Regions from separate parts of the Citrobacter werkmanii genome, predicted to be linked through region 2. Evidence: predicted binding sites of a transcription regulator. Region 2 holds the regulator's gene; the other holds the start of a gene.

Region 1 (8,078 bases), 1.5 Mb from region 2:
AGCGGAGAAAATAAAAGCTATTACCAGCTTCCTATCGCGCAAGGGGGCGTCCAAAGCTCCGCCAACCAGGGTAACCGGCTGCTGTGGGTTGAGCAGATTGCGGTGCCGGACTATCTGGCGGGTAATGGGGTGGTTTACCAGACCAGCGATGTGCAATATGTGATAGCGAATAATAATCTCTGGGCCAGTCCTTTAGATCAGCAATTGCGCAATACGCTGGTGACGAACCTCAGTATGCAATTACCTGGCTGGGTTGTCGCTTCGCAGCCGCTGGGAAGCACACAGGACACGCTGAACGTCACTGTGACCGGCTTCCACGGTAGGTACGATGGGAAGGTTATTGTCAGCGGAGAATGGTTACTGAATCACCAGGGGCAGTTGATCAAGCGTCCGTTCCACATCGAAGCAGTGCAGACCAGGGACGGCTACGATGAGATGGTGAAGGTTCTCGCCAGCGCCTGGAGTCAGGAAGCGACGGCCATAGCTCAAGAGCTGAAACGCATCCCTTAAGCTTAAATAATTGTAAATTATGCCGCCCCTGGTTCATTGCCCGGGGCGGTTTTTTTTATTTTTTAGCCGTGGAGATAACTGTTCTGTCTGATTTTTTTTGTACAAATGATTTCGCGGGTAGCTCACAAATATGACACTGGCGTGAATTTTGCGCATTGACGAGCCTGATGTTTAGGGGTATTCGTTTAGTGTGATTGCACACTTAGTAATCACTGTTTTCTTTTCCACCAGAACTAAAGATGAGGGAAACGAGGCATGAAGAGACAAAAACGAGATCGCCTGGAACGGGCACATCAACGTGGATATCAGGCCGGCATTGCCGGACGCTCAAAAGAAATGTGTCCCTATCAGGCGCTGAATCAGAGATCATACTGGCTGGGAGGCTGGCGAGAAGCCATGGGGGATAGGGTTTTAATGGCCTGATTCTGTCTCTTTAGATAAAAGAAACCTCCGCAGAGCGGAGGTTTCGCCTTTTTGCAGACCGGATAAGGCGTTTACGCTGTCATCCGACAACGACGCAACGCCTGATCTCTGCGATTAGAACGCGGAAGTGTCCTGGAAAAGACCCACTTTCAGATCGTTTGCGGTGTAGATCAGACGACCATCAACCAGCACTTCGCCATCAGCCAGGCCCATGATCAGGCGACGGTTAACGATACGTTTGAAGTGAATGCGGTAAGTGACTTTCTTCGCAGTCGGCAGAACCTGACCGGTGAATTTCACTTCGCCTACGCCCAGCGCACGGCCTTTACCTTCGCCGCCCAGCCAGCCGAGATAGAATCCAACCAGCTGCCACATGGCATCCAGACCCAGGCAGCCTGGCATCACCGGATCGCCGATGAAGTGGCATCCGAAGAACCACAGGTCCGGGTTAATATCCAGTTCAGCTTCAACATAACCTTTGTCAAAGTTGCCACCGGTTTCGGTCATCTTAATGACACGGTCCATCATCAGCATGCTTGGTGCAGGCAGTTGCGGGCCTTTTGCGCCAAACAGCTCACCGCGACCAGAGGCAAGAAGGTCTTCTTTTGTATAGGATTCGCGTTTATCTACCATGTTCTCTGTAAGCCTTATTTTATTGAAGCACGCAGGATAGCTAACACGTGTACGCTGAACAAGTCCGATCAGTTCGGAATAATCCAGTTCAGCCAACGTAGCGGCCATGGAAAACGGTGACGGCCTTCCTGTTGCGTTGCTGTCGCAATACGTTCCTGGATGGTTTGCATCAGCGTTGTCTGGCCTTCGCCATCCCACACCAGATTTAGTAATAGCGGCAATGCATCGGTTACGTCGTCCACCGCCCAGATAGTGAATTTTTCTTCTTCTATGGCCTGTAGCAGTGCCGGTTGCAGGCTCAGGTGTCTGACATTAGCTGATGGAATGATAACGCCCTGAGTACCTGTCAGCTCACGCTGCTGGCAGATGGCGAAGAAACCTTCAATTTTCTCGTTAAGACCGCCGACAGGTTGCGCCCGACCAAATTGATCGACAGAACCCGTAATGGCGATGCTTTGATTCACAGGGACGTCGGCGAGGGCGCTAATCAATGCGCACAATTCCGCCATGGACGCGCTGTCACCATCAACTTCGCTGTATGATTGTTCAAAGGTCAGCGAGGCCGAGAAGGGAATTTGCTGCTCAAGCTGGAGTTCAGACATCAGGAACGCCTGCATAATCATCATCCCCTTGGCATGAATATTTCCTCCCAGCTCGGCTTTGCGCTCAATATCTGTGAATTCGCCATCGCCAATATGCACCACGCAGCTGATACGTGATGGTTCTCCAAACGCGCGAGGATGACCCGGAAACTCAATGACCGACAGGGCGTTGATCTGACCAATTCGCTCGCCTTCCGTTTCAATAAGGATTTGCTCTTGCAGGATCTCATCCTGCATACGTTCGGCCAGGAATCCTTCTCGCCATTCGCGCTGCGCCAGCATCAGGCTGAACTGTTCCGCTGTGCAGGTTTCGCTCTCGCATAGCGGGGCCACTTCTTTGAACTGTCGGATGATCCACAAGGGGTTAAGCGGCAACGTATCCTGTTCGCCGGTATAGCGCACCGCTTCGCGGATTAGAACCTGCCAGGCATCAGGCGCGGGGTAGGGCAAATTGTTGCGCGTGGCGGTATGCGTTACCCACTGGCACCACTGTGTCATGGTTTCGGCATCGACTATCTGCAGGTTGTCTTCAAATTCGCTGTAGATGGCCTGCTCAGCCAGTTCTGGCTCCATGTCCTGAAAATCTGCCAGTGATTCACGCTCCCCGACTAAAATCACTTTCAGTTTAAGCGGCATCGGCGGAACGGAAACGGGCAATGGGCGAGACTCATCAAAAGCTACCCAGTCAAAGCGCTCGTGGCTGACAATGGCTTTCAGACGCATCCACAACAGCGGTTGTGCCAGCAGAGTGCGTAATGAGATAACCAACACCCCACCATTCGCCTGATGCACCAGACCTGGTTGCAGGGAAATATCGCCATTGAACTGACGCAGGCAGCCAAACAGTTGCTCGGCTTCAACCCAGTCAGCGTTGACCACCTGAGTTAGCGTCGCAAAATTGTCTTCTGCTTTTTCCGCTGTACGATAGCGGATAGTGTGACCAGAGATATCATAATGACCCCCAGTCAGGCGTCCTGCGTCCGTGTGCAGTGTATGTGCAGCAGTTGCAATAAGGTTAAGGTATTCAAGCTCTTCCGGTGCTTTTACCAGCATGAACGAGGACGTCGTCCAGTGCTGCAGAAGCTGCTCTAGCGCGAATTGTAAACGTGGCTGAGTATCACTAAGTAAGGTATCGGTGTCGTCAGTGACGTGCGGCTGTGCAAATACTTCCTGATAACTGTCGGTATCAGGAACCAGATCACGCCATGCAAGTTTCGTAATGGTCAAAGTTGATGTTTTTTAGTCTGTTGTTAAAAACGAGATTATACCGTAACCCTCATCACTACACACCTGGAAAGCACCGCGAAACGGAAGTGATGACGCGCGGCAGTTCACAGGCTGGATATTCTTTTCTTCAGTTGCTCAAAAAGCTGATATTCTGATAAGAGTTACACGGTAACATTGAGATCGCAATGAAATATCAACAACTTGAAAATCTTGAAAGCGGCTGGAAGTGGAAGTACCTGGTGAAGAAGCATCGTGAGGGGGAATTAATAACCCGTTACGTAGAGGCCAGCGCTGCCAAAGAAGCCGTTGATTTATTGCTAACCCTCGAAAATGAACCGGTTCGGGTCAATACCTGGATTGAAGAACACATGAACCCTGCGCTACTCAATCGTATGAAACAGACCATACGGGCGAGGCGCAAGCGGCATTTTAATGCTGAGCATCAGCATACACGAAAGAAATCTATCGATCTGGAATTCATGGTTTGGCAACGCTTAGCAGGCCTTGCGCAGCGGCGCGGTAAAACGCTTTCTGAAACCATTGTGCAACTGATTGAAGATGCGGAGCATAAAGAGAAGTACGCGAATAAAATGTCAACCTTAAAACAGGATTTACAGGCACTGCTGGGAAAAGAGTAGTGGCAGGGTGGTTTAATGGGTGACGTAGTAGTGTGCTTTGATTAAAACACAGATGAAAAAAAACCCCGCGATGCGGGGTTTTTTTATAAGACGATAACTTAAGCCTGAGGCTGAGTTACAACGTCTTTGATACCTTTAACTTCGATCTCAACACGACGATCCGGAGCCAGGCAGTCGATCAGTGCAGCGCGAGCTTTCACGTTGTCACAGGTGTTGCCAGTAACCGGGTTAGATTCGCCCATGCCACGTGCAGAGATTTTGTCAGAAGGAATACCTTTAGAGATCAGGTAATCAACAACGGACTGAGCACGTTTCTCGGACAGACCCTGGTTGTAAGCGTCAGAACCGATGCGGTCAGTAAAGCCCAGAACCACTACGGAACCGTCTTTCGGATCCAGGTTGCTCAGCTGGCTGTACATCTGGTCCAGAGCCTGCTGGCCTTCTGGTTTCAGAGTTGCTTTGTTGAAGTTGAACAGAACGTCAGACTTCAGAGTGAAGTGCTTGGTCTGTACTTCTGGAGCCGGAGCTGGAGCAACAACTACTGGAGCTGCTTCTTCCTGCTGGCCGAAACGGTAAGAAACACCAACGCTTAACAGACCGTTATCCGGACGACCGCCAACGGTGTTCGCGTCACCGATGTTGTTGGTCCACTGGTATTCCAGACGGGTAGCGATTTCAGGAGTAATTGCATACTCTACGCCACCAGCGAATACTGGGGATACACCAGTGTCGTGGTCTTTGAAGCCGGTGTTGTTTTTAGCGTCTGCACGCCAAACCATACCACCCAGACGGGTATAAACGTCCAGATCGTCAGTGATTGGGTAACCCAGTTTAGCGGTCAGCTGAACGCCCTGAGCTTTGAAAGCGCCGTTGTTGTGAGTCTGGTCAGTGTAGCCTTTGTACGGCATACGGCCTAACCAGTCATAACCCATTTCGAAACCAACGTACGGGTTAACCTGATAACCACCGAACGCACCAGCACCCAGTTGGCTTTCGTGGGTAGGGCCGGCGTTGTTGATCTGGTTGTTGCCAATATCATGGTACTGAGACCAGCCCAGTTTAGCACCAGCGTACCAGGTGTTATCTTTCGGAGCGGCCTGCGCCACGGTAGCGAAACCAGCCAGTGCCACTGCAATTGCGATAGCTGTCTTTTTCATTTTTTGCGCCTCGTTATCATCCAAAATTCGCCATGAATATCTCCGAAGAGAGATAACACGGTTAAATCCTTCACCCGGGGACCAGTTCAATAGTTACTCTACCGATATCTGCGGCTTACGCCGAGCACCCCTGGCGATGTAAAGTCTACAACGTAGTTGAAAACTTACAAGTGTGAAGTCCGTCAGGCATATGAAAAAAAAAGGCTTGTATACATAATATTTAACATTTATTGATGTCTAAATGCACTGGAGATTTCCTGAAAACCGCTTGAGACAGGCGTTCGCACGAAAAACGCGTTAAAGCTCAAAGGCAAATTGAAGCATGAAAAAAAATTCCAGGATAAATCCTAATTTTACTCAATGATACAAATTCGAGTGAATTTTTAGCCCGGAATGCTGTCTCCCCGCAAGTGACTGTGCGCGAACAGGACGCATGATAAATCCCATAGCATTTCCTTCTTCAGCCGCTTTAACCAGTTCAGCGTGTTCGTCTTCCGTTAACTCTTCTCCCAGCCAGCCGATAACGACGCTGTAATTACCTGTGCGCAGCGCACGGATCATCGATTCCAGCGTATTGCAGGGGGAGAGTTGGCGAATCTGCATCACTTTTGTCAATGGAAGCCCGGCCGACTGTACCCACTCCCGACTTAATTTTTGCTGAGGCGTCAGCCACAGCTGCCAGCGTGATTGCTGCCCTAACTGCTGCAGCAGGGGAAGCAGCAGTAGTTGCGTCATCATGGGCTGGTCCTCGCGATAGACCACTTCACTGATAAGCCCAGCGGTTGCGTTCTCTGATGAAACGCGCGCAATGTTGCTTGATGTGGAAGAGAACGACGAAGAACGATTTGCATAGCCTGAAGTGTACATAATCAATCCAGCCCTGTGAGTTACTGTATGGATATACAGTAACCCTGCTATCAATAAAGATCAACCTTATTTTCGGAAACAGGTTCGCAATTTTTAGTCGTAGTTACGGGAAAAATAAAATTCATCTTGCCCCGTACGAATAAGTTGCCTATTTTCGTCATTAACGGATCTGTTATTGAAAATCATTTGCTTACGTTATGATTTAAAAGGATTTTTATGAAAGAACTTTCTTATGCAAAGATCTATAAATCACAAGAATATCTGGCGTCTCTGGGAACAATTCACTATCGCTCATTATTTGGCAGCTACAGTTTGACGGTTGGGGATACGGTCTTTGCTATGGTCGCCAGCGGTGAGTTATATCTTCGGGCCTGCGAACAGAGCGTACAGTACTGTGTAAAAAATTCGCCTGTCTGGCTGACATTTATAAAGCGCGGGCGTCCGGTGGTACTCAACTACTATCAGGTGAATGATGCGCTGTGGCAAAACCAGCAGCAGTTGGTGTCGTTATCGCGGTACTCATTAGATGCTGCTGTTAAGGAAAAACAGAGTCGCTTTGCTCAACATCGTCTGCGGGAACTACCAAATATGACGTTTCATCTGGAGACCCTGCTAAATGAAGCAGGAATTAAAGATGAGGGAACATTGCGAACGTTGGGCGCCCAAATGTGCTGGCTGAAACTGCGGCAAAATAATCCAGCCCTGACGGTAAAAATACTTTATGCCCTTGAAGGCGCGGTCGGTGGCGTGCATGAAGCTGCGCTCCCGGCGGTCCGTCGCCAGGAACTGGTGGAGTGGGTCAGTTCCCTGACGCCGAAGCCGGGGTATTAGAAGGCAGCACGGCAATTTGCTGTTGTAATCGCCGGATTTCCGGTAGCAGGGCGATCAATAGCCCAACTTGCTGTATAACAAGCGGTTCTTTACTATCCGGACTTGGCTCAAGATGCTGAATTCGATGCTTCAGCCCCTCCAGCGCCTGGTAGACGCGCTGTTCGTCTGCGGGTTGATAGTGAAGCGCGTCATCAACATAGCAGACGGCATCATCCAGTAATGCCAGAACTTCCGGGTTGGTTAACTGTTCGCGGTGTGCGCCAAGGGCGGAAATGTAACTGGTAAACGTATGATTGAGGCACAGCAAGCGAAATGCTGTTTCTCGCGTTTGGGCCGTGACATCCGGTTCACTCGACATGTTCGACACCACGGAGGCAAGCTCTGCATCACGATTGTGCGCGTCACGACGGGCGATACGGTATGCCATACGGTTATCACGACCCTGATGATATTGTTCGAGAATAGCATCAAGGTAACGACAGTTTGCGTCAGTGGCCCGCTCAATGACACGCGGCAGGTTACGAAAACGCCAGTCAGGCCAGATGAAACTCACGGCAGCCCATGCGATGGCACACCCTATCAGCGTATCGATAACGCGCGGCAGCGCAACTTCGAAACCTTCACCGAGCAGATTAAAGCACAGCAGTACCAGCAGCGTGATAAACATCGTGGCGTGCGCATACTGGACGTTGCGAAAGGCAAAAAACAGTACGCCAGTGATCACCAAAAGTATCAACTGACCTTCCAGAGAGGGAACGAACCACAGGATAGGTAAACCAATGGCGATTCCTACCAATGTACCGATAATCCTTAGCGCCAGGCGATGTCGGGTAGCGTTGTAGTTTGGCTGACAGACAAACAGACTGGTCAGCAGGATCCAGTATCCGTGGTTCATCCCGGTAATCTGGATAATGGCATAGCCGACACAAAGCACCAGCGACATGCGTACTGCATGGCGAAACAGGGCTGACTCAGGCGTAAAATTACGGCTCAGACGTAACCAGATATCGCTGAACCCATGCGGACTGTCATCGGCAAGCTGATTTTCAGACTCATTACGCGAGAGTACCTGAGCCTGTTCTGACTCGATGGTGGCCAGTTGGGCGTCGATAGCTCGCAGGTTTGAGAGTAAAAATCCCAGCGTGTTGAGCAGGTCTGCAGGCGCACCGCTCGCACGCATACGCTCCAGG
Region 2 (8,078 bases):
AAAAACTGCGGCGGATGGTCAACCCAGCGATCCTCGCGCGTGGCGGCATAGACCGGGTTAAGCGGGTAATAAATGCGATTATATTTTTTGTTTGCCTCACCCACGACCAGCAAGCGCACCTCTTCACTGGTGTTATTGATAAAGGTGTGGCATACCCCGGTTCCTGCCGGAAAACCGACGCTGTCGCCAGGTTCGAGCTTCCATAAATAGCCGTTAATCCAGGCTTCCGGATAACCTTCCAGCACATAGATAAACTCTTCTTCATCGCTTTCGGCATGAGGATAAGATGTGCGACGCCCCGGCGGCAGGCGTTCATGATGAATACCTAGTCTTCCTAACCCCAGTTTACGGGCAAGCGGCGCGCCAATAGCAAAAAGTTCATTGCTGTCGGGGTAGGTGGAGTCATCAGCCCCCTCCACCTCTCGCCAGTGGCGAATACAGTCGGGTCTTTTCATGTGGATTCTCCAGAATACGATGCGTCAGGTATAGCACACGGCGGCGGATCTCGGCGTTTTAAGCAGAACATGATAAAGTAAGGGATTAACCTTTCACACAAATCGAGGCGCCAAATGGACAAAACCACCACGCAGGAGTTATTGGCTCAAGCTGAAAAACTCTGTGCGCAACGCAACGTGCGGCTAACGCCACAGCGCCTCGAAGTGCTGCGCCTGATGAGCCTGCAGGAAGGCGCTATTAGCGCTTATGACCTGCTCGACCTGCTACGGGAAACCGAGCCGCAGGCCAAGCCACCGACCGTTTATCGTGCGCTCGATTTTCTGCTGGAACAAGGTTTTGTACATAAAGTGGAATCGACCAACAGCTACGTGCTGTGTCACCTGTTCGATCAACCGACCCACAGTTCTGCGATGTTTATTTGCGATCGCTGTGGCGTGGTAAAAGAAGAGTGTGCGGAAGGTGTGGAAGACATCATGCATATGCTGGCGGCAAAAATGGGTTTTGCTCTGCGGCATAACGTGATTGAAGCTCACGGGCTGTGCCCGGCATGCGTGGAGGTTGAAGCCTGTCGCCATCCAGGCGAATGTCAGCATGACCACTCAATTCTGGTGAAAAAGAAAGTCGGTCGCTAAGCCAGAGAGCGTACATCCTTGTACTCTCAGGAGGGGACTAATTACCAGCGGTAATCATTGCGGGTTTCCCAGTCAGTGACTTCTTTCTCCGCCTGATCTTTTGCATAACCGTAACGCTCCTGGACTTTACCGACCAGTTGGTCACGTTTGCCTTCAATGACCGTCATATCATCGTCGGTCAGTTTGCCCCATTGCTCTTTCACTTTACCTTTGAACTGTTTCCAGTTGCCGCCGACTTCGTCTTTATTCATCATCAAATCCTCATCGTTAGGTTGTGAATAGCCAGAGTATCTCGTCCAACTCCGCTATCTTTTCTGCTGGACGTGAGAATAAGTGTAGTCACTGATTCGGCATTCGATTCACTATTCAGAATTTTTAACCGTCAGGCTTCAACAAACCACGTCCCGTTGCGCCAGTGACGCCTCCAGATAAAGGCCAGTGAAAGCCCGCGCAGGGCGAGAAACACGGTGAGTGCCAGCCACAAACCGTGGTTACCCAGCAGCGGTAAAGCCAGTAACGTTAATGCGAATCCCACGGCGGCAACGGCCATGCTGTTGCGCATTTCTGCAGCCCGTGTTGCGCCAATAAACATACCGTCCAGCAAATAACACCAGACGCCAACCAGCGGCAAAATCACCTGCCAGATAAGATAGCGATCGGCCAGCAGTTGAATCTGCGGGAGCGAGGTTAGCAACGCTATAATGTGCTCGCCAAACAGGGCATAAACCAGCGAAAACAGAATCGCCACAAGACCGGACTGTCGACAGGCTGCGCGCCAGACATCCAGTAACTGGCTGCCATCCCGTGCGCCATAGGCCTGACCAGAATGCGCTTCAACGGCGTAGGCAAACCCGTCCAGCGCGTAGGCGGTAAAGGTCAGCAGGGTCATCAGAACGGCATTTACCGCAATGATATCGCTCCCCAGGCGCGCGCCCAGCACCGTAATGGCACCAAAACAGAGCTGCAGCAACAGCGAGCGCAGCATAATGTCACGGTTAAGCGCCAGTAAGCGGCGGAAATTGCCACGCCAGGCCTGTTTCAACATTGCCAGCGAAATTCCGCGCATATGCAGGACTTTGCGTACCATTAACAGACCGATCAGCAAGGTGGCATATTCGGCGGTGACCGTCGCCAGCGCCGCGCCCTGCACGTTCATATGCAGGCCCATCACCAGCCATAAGTCGAGCACAATATTGAGAACATTACCGACAATCAGCAGGATAACCGGCGCCCGCGCATACTGAACGCCAAGCAGCCAGCCGAGCAGCACCAGATTCGCCAGAGACGCGGGTGCGCTTAACCAACGGATTTCCAGGAAACGTCGGGCCTGCTCCAGTACCGCTTCACTTCCCCCGACAATATGCAGAGCCAGATCGATAATCGGCGTACGAAACAGTGCGATAAGCAGCCCCGCCCCCAGCGCCAGCATTAGCGGTTGCACCAGCGCACGCGCCAGTGCCTGCGGATCTTTCGCGCCAAATGCCTGGGCGGTAAGACCTGTGGTGCTCATACGTAAAAAAAGCAGCAGCATAAAGAGAAAACTGGTCGCGGTGGCGCCAACGGCAACGCCGCCAAGATAGACCGGACTATCCAGATGACCAATGACCGCGGTATCGACCAATCCCAGCAAGGGAACGGTGATATTGGAGAAGATCATCGGTAAGGCAAGACGCCAGAGTGCTTTGTCGGAGGAGGTAAAGAAAGGCATGAAATGGAGCCTGAAAAGAAGTTAGAGGTACTGGAAGATGTTGCCCTGGCCCGGTAAGCGCAGCGCCACCGGGCGAGTTGCCGGATGGCGACGCAAACGTCTTATCCGGCCTACAGGGACTCAACAGAGTATTACAGCCATTCCCCGTTACGAATGACGCCTACCGCCAGCCCTTCAATAGTGAAGTTTTGCTCGCGCAGGTCGACCACAATGGGTTTGAATTCGCTGTTTTCTGGCAGGAGTTCAACCTTGTTGCCCTGTTTTTTCAGGCGCTTCACCGTCACTTCGTCGTCAATGCGTGCGACAACAACCTGACCGTTACGCACATCCTGTGTTTTATGCACGGCCAGCAAATCACCGTCCATAATCCCGATGTCTTTCATCGACATACCGCTGACGCGCAGCAGAAAATCGGCGTTCGGTTTGAACAGTGAAGGATCGACCTGATAATGGCCTTCGATGTGTTGCTGCGCCAGAAGTGGCTCACCTGCCGCAACGCGACCGACAAGCGGTAAACCTTCTTCTTCTTCCTGCAACAGACGAATACCACGCGATGCGCCGGATACAATTTCCAGCACGCCTTTACGCGCCAGCGCTTTCAGATGTTCTTCAGCAGCGTTTGGGGAACGGAACCCCAAACGCTGCGCGATCTCCGCACGCGTCGGTGGCATACCTGTCTGGCTAATGTGATCTCTAATAAGATCAAACACCTCTTGCTGCCTGGCCGTTAACGCTTTCATTCCGCCCCCTGGGTGTATATACAGTTATGCTGTGAGTATATACAGCTAAAGGTGATTTTGGAACCGCAAACTGCGCAAAAAAACAGGAGAATGATGAAGTTGTGGAATCTTTATCGCAAATGCGACCACAACAGGATGCCCCAGGTGATCAAGGCGACAAAAATCGACAGCAATACCGCCGCCGACCCCATGTCTTTCGCACGACCAGACAGTTCGTGGTACTCGGAACCGATACGATCAACCACCGCCTCAATCGCACTATTGAGGATTTCAACGATCATCACCAGCATCACGGAACCAATCAGCAACACGCGCGTAATGGCGTCGACGTCCAGCCAGCAGGCGATGGCAACGCCTAGCAGAACGGCAACGCTTTCCTGACGAAATGCCGCCTCATTAATCCATGCGGCGCGAAAACCTTTCCAGGAATAGCCTGCAGCTTTGATAATTCGGGTGAATCCAGTGGTATTATTGGCCATCAAAAAGAACCTTTTTACATTATTAGCGTCAATGTCATTGTAACGTTACCCCGTTTGTTTCAGGGTGTGGCAAAGCAGCGCGAAGTATGACCGGATACACCAGAAATTCACTAAACTTTCTGATATCCTTGCAGCGCATTTGCATTATTAACCAGAGGCTTTACATCGTTTATGTCCGGCTGGCCACGAATTTACTACAAATTACTGAATTTACCATTAAGCGTACTGGTAAAAAGCAAGTCTATTCCGGCGGAACCCGCACCGGAATTGGGGCTCGATACTTCTCGCCCCATTATGTACGTCCTACCGTACAACTCCAAAGCAGACTTGCTGACGCTGCGCGCCCAATGTCTGGCGCACGATCTCCCGGATCCCCTGGAACCGCTGGAGATAGACGGAACTCTACTGCCGCGCTACGTGTTTATTCACGGCGGCCCACGTGTCTTCACCTATTACACGCCAAAAGAAGAGTCTATTAAGCTGTTCCATAACTACCTCGACTTGCATCGCAGCAATCCAGACCTGGATGTGCAGATGGTGCCGGTTTCGGTAATGTTTGGCCGTGCGCCTGGACGTGAAAAAGGCGAGGTCAACCCGCCGCTGCGTATGCTGAACGGCGTACAAAAATTCTTTGCTGTGTCCTGGCTGGGTCGCGACAGCTTTGTCCGCTTCTCCCCGTCGGTTTCCCTGCGTCGCATGGCGGATGAACACGGTACAGATAAAATTATCGCCCAGAAGCTGGCGCGCGTAGCGCGTATGCACTTTGCTCGCCAGCGCCTGGCCGCAGTCGGTCCGCGCCTCCCTGCCCGTCAGGATCTGTTTAACAAGCTGTTGGCCTCAAAAGCTATCGCGCGCGCGGTAGAAGATGAAGCGCGCAGTAAAAAAATCTCCCACGAAAAAGCGCAGCAAAATGCGATAGCGCTGATGGAAGAGATTGCCGCCAACTTCTCCTACGAGATGATCCGTCTGACAGACCGTATTCTGGGCTTTACCTGGAACCGTCTGTATCAGGGGATTAACGTTCATAATGCAGAGCGTGTACGCCAGTTGGCGCACGATGGCCACGAAATCGTCTATGTTCCGTGCCACCGCAGCCATATGGACTATATGCTGCTGTCGTACGTGCTGTATCATCAGGGTCTGGTTCCGCCGCACATCGCGGCAGGCATCAACCTGAATTTCTGGCCAGCAGGTCCGATCTTCCGCCGCCTGGGCGCGTTCTTTATTCGTCGTACCTTCAAGGGCAACAAGCTTTATTCCACCGTTTTCCGCGAATACCTGGGCGAGTTGTTCAGCCGCGGCTACTCGGTTGAGTACTTTGTCGAAGGCGGTCGTTCACGTACTGGTCGTTTGCTCGACCCGAAAACCGGCACGCTGTCGATGACCATTCAGGCGATGCTGCGCGGCGGTACGCGTCCGATTACCCTCGTACCGATCTACATCGGCTACGAGCACGTCATGGAAGTGGGCACGTATGCGAAAGAACTGCGGGGCGCGACGAAAGAGAAAGAGAGCCTGCCGCAAATGCTGCGTGGCTTAAGCAAGCTGCGTAATCTGGGTCAGGGTTACGTTAACTTTGGCGAGCCGATGCCGTTGATGACTTACCTCAACCAGCACGTGCCGGAGTGGCGTGAATCTATCGATCCTATCGAGTCTATCCGTCCTGCCTGGCTGACGCCGACGGTAAATAACATTGCCGCCGATCTGATGGTACGCATTAACAACGCAGGCGCGGCCAACGCCATGAACCTGTGCTGTACCGCGTTACTGGCTTCCCGCCAGCGCTCTCTGACCCGTGAGCAGTTGACTGAACAACTCGATTGCTATCTGAGTCTGCTGCGCAACGTACCGTATGCCCCGGATGCGACGGTTCCTGCGCAGAGCGCCAGTGAACTAATTGACCATGCCTTGCAGATGAACAAGTTTGAGGTCGAGAAAGACACCATTGGCGACATCATCATTCTGCCGCGCGAGCAGGCGGTATTGATGACGTACTACCGCAACAACATTGCGCATATGCTGGTTCTGCCTTCGTTAATGGCGGCCATCGTAACCCAGCATCGTCATATTTCACGCGCTGCGCTGCTGCAGCATATTGAAGCGCTATACCCAATGCTGAAAGCGGAGCTGTTTCTGCGCTGGGAGCGTGACGAACTCGCTGGCGTGATCGACGAACTGGCCAGCGAAATGCAGCGCCAGGGACTCATCACCCTGGACGATGACGAACTGCATATCAATCCGGCCCGCTCCCGTACGCTACAACTGCTGGCGGCGGGTGCTCGTGAGACGTTGCAGCGCTACGCTATTACCTTCTGGCTACTGAGCGCTAACCCATCTATCAACCGTGGTACGCTGGAGAAAGAGAGCCGCACCGTGGCTCAGCGTCTTTCTGTCCTGCACGGCATTAACGCGCCGGAATTCTTCGACAAGGCCGTGTTCAGCTCTCTGGTGCTGACGCTGCGTGACGAGGGATATATCAGCGATACCGGAGATGCCGAACCGGAAGAGACGATGAAGATCTATCAGATGCTGGCCGAACTGGTCACGTCGGATGTGCGTCTGACCATCGAGAGCGCCACACAAGGCGAGTAAGCATAAAAAAACCGGTCGAAATGACCGGTTTTTATTTTGCAGGCTAAGCCAAACTCAAAAATGCCAGTAGCTCATTGCCAGGCCTAAGAACAGCACCAGACCAACATAGTTATTGTTCATAAACGCTTTAAAGCAGGCGTCACGTTCACGGTTGACGATCAGTTTCTGCTGATACACAAACAGCGCCCCAGCCACTAACAGAGACCAGTAATAGCCCAGCCCCAACCCGTTTAACCAGCCCACCAGCGCCATCAGCACCAGCACGCCCACCTGCAGAATACCAATAATCAGCTTGTCGTTCTGGCCGAACAGAATCGCGGTCGATTTAATACCGATCTTCAGGTCATCATCGCGGTCAACCATTGCATACTGCGTATCATAGGCCACCGCCCAGAGGATATTGGCGAGGAACATCAGCCAGCAGCTCAGCGGTACGGACTCGCTCACGGCGGCGAACGCCATCGGGATCGACCAGCCAAACGCCGCCCCCAGCACCACCTGCGGCAGATGCGTATAGCGCTTCATAAACGGGTAAACCCACGCCAGCGCTAATGCCGCAACGGACAACAAAATGGTCATCGTATTAAGCGTCAATACCAGCAGGAAGGCCAGCAATACCAGTACGACAAACAGCGTTCGGGCTTCTTTCTCGGTGACAGCCCCGCTCGGCAGCGGTCGATTCGCAGTACGCTTAACGTGGCCGTCAAACTTCCTGTCGGCATAGTCATTCACCACGCATCCGGCAGCGCGCATTAACCATACGCCGGCGACAAAAACCGCCAGGATCCACAGTTGCGGCATGCCAGGGGTTGCTACCCATAATGCCCACAGCGTAGGCCAGAGCAGCAGTAAGGCGCCGATTGGCTTATCCGTACGCATCAAGCGGTGAAACGCCAGCAGCTTATTCTGCGTCAGACTCCACTCCATCTTTATCTTCCTCTCAGTACAACGGCGATGCAGGCAGAAAAAGCTCGGTAAGCATCAACGGCTTACCGCTCAGCCGCAGGCGGGAACGACGCCCCCACAGCGCTGCATCGCGGCCAATCTCAATAAAATCTCGGGTCAATGTCGATGACGTAAACAGGTAGCGTCCGAGCGGGGTTTTCCCCAGGTTTTGTAAGGCCAGTTCAGGGCCACACAGGGTGGATTCAGGCACCACGGTACGCCCGGCAAGCCAGGGTTCACCATCCGCGCATAACAGGATTTCGCGTAACCAATAGCGGGACTCTTTAGGCAGCAGCGTCAGTTCTTCAGCCACCTCATTTTGCCCAACGAACGCTTCGCGAATCAACGTGACGGTGACTTCTTTGCCCTGCTGCTCAAAACGTTTGGTCATGGAATCTTCCAGTAACAACCAGTCGAGCAGTTGCGGGTCCAGCGCCGGGATCGCATCAAAATAACGCAGCGCACGCAGTTGCGTTAACGCAGGGTGTGGCATGCCTTACTCTCCGATTTATAACCTAAAGGCATT

The links. The regulator LexA, encoded in region 2, represses DNA repair genes until DNA is damaged. The targets are predictions, from matches to a motif close to TNCTGTATGTACATACAGNA.
Region 1: a site for LexA is predicted at 6,079-6,098, ahead of sulA (SOS-induced cell division inhibitor SulA). Genes of this name have one in related genera too.

What each region holds. Positions count from the first base shown of each region.
Region 1 is NZ_CP044101.1:2,065,530-2,073,607, forward strand. Features, by position in the region: gene pqiC (membrane integrity-associated transporter subunit PqiC) at 1-510, shown strand, start outside; gene rmf (ribosome modulation factor) at 766-933, shown strand; gene fabA (bifunctional 3-hydroxydecanoyl-ACP dehydratase/trans-2-decenoyl-ACP isomerase) at 1,048-1,566, opposite strand; gene FOB24_RS10435 (AAA family ATPase) at 1,635-3,395, opposite strand; gene matP (macrodomain Ter protein MatP) at 3,581-4,033, shown strand; gene ompA (porin OmpA) at 4,132-5,190, opposite strand; gene sulA (SOS-induced cell division inhibitor SulA) at 5,548-6,057, opposite strand; gene FOB24_RS10455 (TfoX/Sxy family DNA transformation protein) at 6,274-6,888, shown strand; gene yccS (YccS family putative transporter) at 6,857-8,078, opposite strand, start outside.
Region 2 is NZ_CP044101.1:536,288-544,365, reverse strand. Features, by position in the region: gene FOB24_RS03290 (cupin domain-containing protein) at 1-455, opposite strand, end outside; gene zur (zinc uptake transcriptional repressor Zur) at 570-1,088, shown strand; gene FOB24_RS03280 (CsbD family protein) at 1,130-1,339, opposite strand; gene dinF (MATE family efflux transporter DinF) at 1,471-2,796, opposite strand; gene lexA (transcriptional repressor LexA) at 2,928-3,536, opposite strand; gene FOB24_RS03265 (diacylglycerol kinase) at 3,647-4,015, opposite strand; gene plsB (glycerol-3-phosphate 1-O-acyltransferase PlsB) at 4,187-6,607, shown strand; gene ubiA (4-hydroxybenzoate octaprenyltransferase) at 6,662-7,534, opposite strand; gene ubiC (chorismate lyase) at 7,548-8,045, opposite strand.